Regions from separate parts of the Methylobacterium sp. PvR107 genome, predicted to be linked through region 2. Evidence: predicted binding sites of a transcription regulator. Region 2 holds the regulator's gene; the other holds the start of a gene.

Evidence for each region. The regulator LexA, encoded in region 2, represses DNA repair genes until DNA is damaged. The targets are predictions, from matches to a motif close to TGTTCNNNNTGTGTTCNG.
Region 1: a site for LexA is predicted at 2,096-2,113, ahead of uvrA (excinuclease ABC subunit UvrA). Genes of this name have one in related genera too.

What each region holds. Positions count from the first base shown of each region.
Region 1 is NZ_JAFIBW010000001.1:6,242,026-6,245,935, reverse strand. Features, by position in the region: gene uvrA (excinuclease ABC subunit UvrA) at 1-1,952, opposite strand, end outside; gene JOE48_RS29580 (MFS transporter) at 2,365-3,534, shown strand; gene JOE48_RS29575 (cupin domain-containing protein) at 3,538-3,910, opposite strand, start outside.
Region 2 is NZ_JAFIBW010000001.1:5,743,211-5,747,120, reverse strand. Features, by position in the region: gene fae (formaldehyde-activating enzyme) at 1-369, opposite strand, end outside; gene JOE48_RS27225 (hypothetical protein) at 868-1,083, shown strand; gene JOE48_RS27220 (hypothetical protein) at 1,102-1,572, opposite strand; gene lexA (transcriptional repressor LexA) at 1,808-2,530, shown strand; gene JOE48_RS27210 (ComEC/Rec2 family competence protein) at 2,524-3,910, opposite strand, start outside.

The sequences.
Region 1 (3,910 bases), 500 kb from region 2:
TGCAGGATCGCGTCCTCGTCATGCTCGACCACGATCACCGAATTGCCGAGGTCGCGCAGGCGCTTGAGCGTACCGAGCAGCCGCTCGTTGTCGCGCTGGTGCAGGCCGATCGAGGGCTCGTCCAGCACGTAGAGCACGCCGGTCAGCCCCGAGCCGATCTGGGAGGCCAGCCGGATGCGCTGGCTCTCGCCGCCCGAGAGCGAGCCGGAGCCGCGGGCGAGCGTCAGGTATTCGAGGCCGACATCCACCAGGAAGCTCAGCCGGTCGCGGATCTCTTTCAGGATCCGGACCGCGATCTCGTTCTGCTTGGGCGTGAGCTTCTCCGGCAGCTCCGAGAACCAGCGGTGGGCGTCGGAGACCGACAGGGCGGTCGCATCGGCGATATCGGCCATGGCGACCTTCACGGCCAGCGCCTCCGGCTTCAGCCGCTTGCCGCCGCAGGTGGCGCAGGGCGTCTCGCTCATGAAGCGCCCGATCTCCTCCCGGACGGCGTCCGAGTCGCTCTCCTTGTAGCGGCGCTCCAGGTTCGGGATCACGCCCTCGAACGGCTTGGTGACCGTGTATTTGCGCAAGCCGTCGTCGTAGGCGAAGCGGATCGACTGGTTCCCCGAGCCGTACAGCACGATGGCGCGGGCCGTCTCCGACAGGCCCTGCCAGGGCACGCTGGTCTTGAAGCCGAAATGCTCGGCCAGCGCGTCGAGGGTCTGGCCGTAATAGGGCGAGGTCGATTTCGCCCAGGGGCCGACCGCGCCGCGCTTCAGGCTCAAGGCCGGATCGGAGATCACCAGCTCGGGATCGATCCGCATCTCGTGGCCGATGCCGCTGCAGGTCGGGCAGGCGCCGAACGGGTTGTTGAACGAGAACAGCCGCGGCTCGATCTCCGCGATGGTGAAGCCCGAGACGGGACAGGCGAAGCGCGACGAGAAGGTGATGGTCCGGGGCGCCTCGCCCTCGGGCGCATCCGCGAACACGATTTCGGCGATCCCGTCGGCGAGTTCCAGCGCGGTCTCGAAGGAATCGGCCAGCCGCGAGCCGATATCGGCCCGGACCACGATCCGGTCGACCACCACGTCGATGTCGTGCTTGAACTTCTTGTCGAGCTTGGGCACGTCGTCGATGGCGTAATACTCGCCGTTGACGCGCAGCCGCTGAAAACCCTTCTTTTGGTAGTCGGCGATTTCCTTGCGGTACTCGCCCTTGCGGCCGCGGACGACGGGCGCCAGCAGGTAGAGCCGGGTCTTCTCCGGCAGTTCCAGCACCCGGTCGACCATCTGCTGGACGGTCTGGCTCTCGATCGGCAGGCCGGTGGCGGGCGAGTAGGGGATGCCGACCCGCGCCCAGAGCAGGCGCATGTAGTCGTAAATCTCGGTGACCGTCCCCACAGTGGAGCGGGGGTTCTTCGAGGTGGTCTTCTGCTCGATGGAGATCGCCGGCGACAGCCCGTCGATCTGGTCGACATCGGGCTTGGACATCATCTCCAGGAACTGGCGGGCATAGGCCGAGAGCGACTCGACGTAGCGGCGCTGCCCCTCGGCGTAGATCGTGTCGAAGGCGAGCGACGACTTGCCCGACCCCGACAGCCCGGTGAACACGACGAGCTTGTCCCGGGGGATGGTCAGATCGACGTTCTTGAGATTGTGCTCCCGGGCACCGCGGACCGCGATCACCCGCCGGTCATGGGCGCTCCCGGGCGCGGCATCGAACAGGGCCGCCAGCTTGGCGTCGGTGGCAGCCTCCGCGGCCGCTTGGGGCTGGGCGGGTGCTTTTTCGAGCTTGGCGCGGGCCGGCTTGGACTGGGCTGCCTTGGGCTGTGCCGCCTTGGGCTGTGCCGCCTCGGCGGCGACAGGCTCCTTCGGAACCGTCGGGGTGGCAGTTTTCGGAGCGGCTTGAGCGGCGCCGGCGCGGCTTGCGACACGACTTGCGACACGACTTCCAGCTTGGGCTTTGGCCATGGGGGCGGCGGTCTTTCGAGGCGTCGACGCGGTCGGATCGGATTCGCGCGCGGGCCAGCCGCCGCATCGACTCATGTCGAGCCCGAAGGGCCCATGGCAAGATGCGGCCGGCGGGACGCAGGCCCGACATGCGCCGCCCTTGCTAGAACGAAACGCGTACGGCGGCAACCGCTCCGCGAGCGCGCAACTGTCCTTGCGAGCGCAGCGAAGCAATCCAGGGCAGCGCCGCGTTCGACGGCGCTCTGCGTCCCCGGGTCGCTGCGCTCGCGCCGATGCGGTGCAGCCGACGGCCGCCCTCAGCGTCGGCGGCCCTATGTTCGCCAAACCTTGGCCCATCTCCGGTGATGCACCGCGGGAACCGAGATCCACGCCGCCAGATCCCACGCTCAGATCCCCATCCAGACAGGTGCCGATGCCAGCACGCGACCTGACCGATCCGGTTGCCATCCCCAGGGCCGACGACCGGGCCCAGCAGAGGCTGTCGACGCGGCTGCTGTTCCTGATCGTCGGGATCGCCAACGCCACCTGGGCGCCCCTGGTGCCGCTGGTGAAGGACCGCGCCGGTCTCGACGCGGCCGGGCTCGGCCTGCTGCTCCTCACCTTCGGCATCGGTTCGATCCTGGCGATGCCGAGCGCCGGGATGGCGGCCGCGCGCCTCGGCTTCCGGCCGGTCCTGCTCGCCGGCACGCTGGCGCTCGGCCTCGCGCTGCCGGTGCTGGCCGTGGGCGCGGGACTCGTGCCGCTCACCGGAGCGCTTCTGCTGTTCGGGGCCGGGATGGGGGCGATCGACTGCGTCATGAACCTGCAGGCCGTCGCGGTGGAGCGCGCGGGCGGGCGCCCGATGATGTCGGGCTTCCACGGCCTCTACAGCCTCGGCTGCATCCTGGGGGCGCTGCTGGCCAGCGTCCTGCTGGCCACCGGCCTCGGCGCGGGCTGGAGCGTTCTGATCCTGGTCGCCGGCATCGCGGCCCTGTTCGCGGCCGCCTGGCCCGGCATTCTGCGGGCCAACCGGACAGGGGGGAGCGGGCCCGCCTTCGCGCTGCCCCGCGGCCCGGTGCTGGTGCTGGGCCTGCTCTGCTTCGTGGTGTTCCTCACCGAGGGCTCGGCCCTCGACTGGAGCGCCCTGTTCCTGATCCAGCAGCGCGGTCTCGATCCGGCCTGGGCGGCGCTGGGCTACGCGGCCTTCTCGGTGACCATGACGGCCGGGCGGCTCGGCGGCGACCGGGTGGTGGCCCGGCTCGGAAGGCGGCGCGTGGTGGTCCTCGGCGGCCTGCTGGCGGCCGCGGGTCTCGCGCTCTCGGTTCTGGTTCCGGCCTGGGAGGCGGCGCTGGGCGGCTACGCCCTGGTCGGGGCGGGCTGCGCCAATATCGTCCCGGTCCTGTTCACGGCCGCCGGCCGCCAGACCGCGATGCCCGCGAGCGTGGCGGTGCCGGCGGTGACGACGCTGGGCTATGCCGGGGTGCTGGCGGGCCCGGCGCTGATCGGCTTCGCCGCGCAGGCGCTCGGCCTGCCCGCGGCGCTGCTGATCGTGGCGGCGCTTCTCCTCGGCGTGGCGGCGGCCGGGCGGTCCCTGCGGGCGTGAGGCTCACGCATCGGCGTTGCGCGCCATGAAAGTCGCGGGGCTGCCGTCCTCCGGGTTGACGAAGACGATGTCGCTGGGTGGCCGCCGGGGCGTGTCGAGCGACAGGAAGGTCACCGGCGTGCCGGGCTCGATCTCCGGCATGGCGTGGACCGTGCCCTTGGCGAAGAACAGCAGCTGGCCGGGCCCGAACGCGGCCACGGAGGCGGGGTCGCCCATCCAGAAGGTGCCCCGGCCCGACAGGCAGTACAGGTACTCGTCGCAGGTGGCGTGGTAATGCGGCGGGGTCGGGCGGTAGACCCGGAACACCCGGGCGCTCGCCGCCGCCCGGTCGGTCAGATAGGTGTCGACCAGGAGCGTGCTGGCGCTGTCGGGCAGC
Region 2 (3,910 bases):
CGGGTCGAGCCAGATCATGATGATCATGCAGAGCTCGTCGAGCCCGTCCTTGGGCAGGATGCCCTCGATGATGCAGTCGACGATTGCGTCGCCGGTGGCGGCCTGGACCACGCCGCCGAGGAGTTCGACATACTCGGCCGTGTGGATCGTGGCCTTGGTGGTCATCATCGTGGCCGGACGCACCAGCTGGTTGAGGTCGCGCACCACGAACATCCGGGTGTGGCCCTGGACCTGCCCCATCATCGACGCGAAGGCCTGGCCCACCGGCCCGCGCACCGAGCCGATCAGCACCTCCGGCATGGCGTCGGTGTACTGGCCCTCGGCCGCCAGCACCGTGGCCTCGCCCGCGCGGAACCAGATCTCTTGCATGTTCGAACTCCACCTGATCGGAGCCCGCGGGAGACATCATCGCGCAGCCCGCGTCAATCGATTCAGAGCGGGCCGCCCCGTCGAACACGCCGACCGGCACGAAGGCGATGGTCAGCCCCGAGACGGCGTAAACCACCCCCTTGTCGGGCCCTCGATCCGCCGTCCCGCCGGTAGCTCCCGGTGAAGACCCGGCCGAGCAGCACGATGTCCGGCAGCCCGCAGCTTACGAGACACGGCGCGCCGAACAGGCCGCCGATACCGGCGATGCCGCACAATCAGCAGCGCGTAGCCCCAGCGGGCGCCCCTCCGGGCCGCCGTGATCAGCCTGCCGACATCCGTGTCGGCGCGCATCACGACGAGTCCGGGGCCTGCGGCCTTGAGGAACGCGTTCAGGCGAGGCAGGGAAGTGCTTGGCACGGCTCGGGAACAGGCCCGGGCACGGGGCCGGTTCCGGCGGGCGTCTTCGGGCTTCCACGGGGCAGGCGGGAGGAATGTGAGATGGCCGAGAGTACGGATCGAGGCTCCGGCTGGAGCCTTCAGGCGAGCGCCGTGCCCGACGGGGTGCGTCTGGAACTCGCCCTGTCGGACCTGGGCGGAGGTCCGGTCACCGCCGCGATCGTGCTCGACCGGGCGGAGGCCCGGGCCTTCGCCCGCGCGCTGCTGGCCGCCGCCGGAGATGCGGCGGAACGGACCTTCCCGAAGCCGGGCCGTTGAGGGGCCGCCGCCGACGGATCAGCGCGGGCCGAGGCCCGGATTGCGGCCCGGAAGGCGCGGCACCACCGTGCCCCGCTTCTCGATCGGCGCGTCGCACGCGTAGGCGAACTCGGTCTTCAGCGGATCGAACACGGTTTCGCCGACGATGCGGCAATCCTCTCGCACGGTCTCGTCGAGATAGGCGCGGGCGGCGGTGCGGAAGCGCTTCACCCGGGTCGATTCCGGCTCGGGATCGATCCGGACCTCGCTCAGGTTGCAGCCGGCATATTCACGCAGGGCATTGGAGACGATGAGCATCCGGCGCATCTGCCGGTTGTCGTAGACCTCGTAGGGCTCCTTGCAGCCGATCGTAACCACCTGCGGGGTGAGCGCGACGTAGTTGCGCGAGATGTACGAGAACCCTGTGGTGCAGCCCGCGAGCGCCAGGCCGAGGGAGACCAGGCCCACGGAAGCCAGGCTTCGGGGCAGCAGAGCCGCGGGTCGTCGCATCCTCGTCATCCCAGCCCGATCTCAGCCCGCCCCGGCTCCGCCGCCCTGCCCGGCGGGACGTGGTGCATTGAAACGGCTCCGCTTGCGCCGTCAATTCGTTTCTGCCTCGGACCATGGCGTCCTCGGAAGCGTGGCCGTATGACGCTTGCGGAACACTTGCGGAACGTTTAACCTGTTCGTGATTTGTTTCAGAGACCGTCCCGAGGCGGTCCGCCAAGCCGCGAGGCCCCCGTCGATGCTCACGCGCAAGCAGCTGGACCTCCTGCGATTCATCCAGAATCGCATGCAGGAATGCGGCGTTCCCCCCTCCTTCGACGAGATGAAGGATGCACTCGACCTCAAGTCGAAATCGGGCATCCACCGTCTGATCACGGCCCTCGAGGAGCGCGGCTTCCTGCGGCGTCTCCCGAACCGGGCGCGGGCCATCGAGGTGATCCGCATTCCCGAGAGCCTGGCGTCCCCGGCTGCGGCGGCTCCCGCGGAGCCGCGCCGCTTCACGCCGAGTGTGGTCGAGGGCGGCAAGTCCAAGCAGCCGGCTCAGCCTGCCGCCGCCCGGATGATCGACGAGGCCGGCCGCGCCGTGTCGATCCCCGTCATGGGCCGGATCGCGGCCGGTACCCCGGTCTCGGCGATCCAGAACCAGAGCCATGCCATCACCCTCTCGCCTGACTTCCTAGCCGGCGGCGAGCACTACGCCCTGGAAGTGCGCGGCGACTCGATGGTGGAGGCCGGCATCCTCGATGGCGACCTCGTGGTGATCCGGAAGCAGGACACCGCCAATACGGGCGACATCATCGTGGCCCTGATCGACGACGAGGAGGCGACGCTCAAGCGCCTGCGCCGCCGCGGTTCCTCGATCGCCCTGGAAGCCGCCAACCCGGCCTACGAGACCCGCGTCCTGGGCCCGGATCGGGTCCAGATCCAGGGCCGGCTCGTCAGTCTCGTCCGCCGCTACTGAAGCGGGGCGGCCGGCGCGTCGCCCGGGGCGGGGTTGGCACCCGGCGGATCGTCCTCCGTCGCGGCCATCCCGCGGGAGGCTTCGGCAGGGGGATCCGTCCCGGTCCGCGCGGCGACGGGTAGGCCGGGCAATGCATGCGGGCGCCACGGCACCGTTCGGTCATCGGTCCGGGCGCCCTGTATCGCGAAGCCGCCTGGTCCGGCGCGCAGGGCGACGGCCCCGTGGCTGGCGAGGAAGCGGCGGTCGATGACCAGTGGGCCCGTACAGGTCGGGGGCGCCGCGAGGCCGGTGATCAGCACGGCGGCCCGGGCGCAATCCTCCGGGAAGGCGCGCCGGTCGCGGACCAGGGCGACGGCCCGGCCGTCCGGCAGGATCGCGGTGCAGCCGAGCCGGTCGCAGCGCCCGCCCGCGGACGGGCGGCTCCGCTGTACCGGCGTGCGGCCATCGCCATCGGCCTTCAGCCACTGTTCCAGGACGAAGCCGGAGGGATTCCCCAGCGCCGCGAGGCGCCCGTCGGGACCCCGCACCGCGGCGCCTGCGCCCTGCCGGTCGACGTAGAGATCGTAGCGCTCCGGCAGGGCCGCGAGGCCGAGGCCGACCAGGAGCGGCGGCAGGGCGAGCCAGCGCAGGCGCGAGACCGGGAGCGTCGCCAGCAGCAGCCCGGCCGTCAGCAGTCCCAGCGCCCCGGTTCCGAACGCCGGCAGCACCAGGGTCGCCCGCTCGAACCCGGCGATCCATTCGGAGATCGCCAGCATCCCGCCGACCGCCTGGCCCATGAGCCACCAGACCGGCCGGTCCAGGGCGAACGGGTAGGCGAGGATCCCGATCACCGCGGAGGGCATCACCACCAGGGAGACCAGGGGCAGCGTCAGGGCGTTGCCGATCAGCCCGAACGGCTGGATCGTCTGGAAATGGTAGGTGGCGAAGGGCGCGGTGGCGATCTGCGCCACCAGGGTCGTGGCCAGGGTGCCGGTGACCGCCGACAGGCCGGTGCCGACGATCCGCCCGATCCGTCCCGCCCCGGGGCGCACGAACAGGCGCCCGTCGATCAGCCGCGCGCAGGCGATCAGCCCGGCCACCGCCCCGAACGACATCTGGAAGCTCGGGCCAAGCAGCCCCTCGGGCTCGCGGGCCAGGGCGATCAGCGCGGCGAGCGCGAGGTTGCGCATCGACAGCGCCGGCCGGTCCACCAGGATCGCGCCCAGCATGATCAGGGTCATGATCAGCGAGCGCTCGGCCGCGATGTCCCAGCCCGAGAAGGCGCAATAGGCGGTGACCCCGAGCATCGCGAATCCGGCCGCGATCTTCTTGATCGGCCAGACCAGGGCGCAATGGGGGATCAGCGCCAGGGCCGCCCGCACCAGCCAGAACACGACGCCG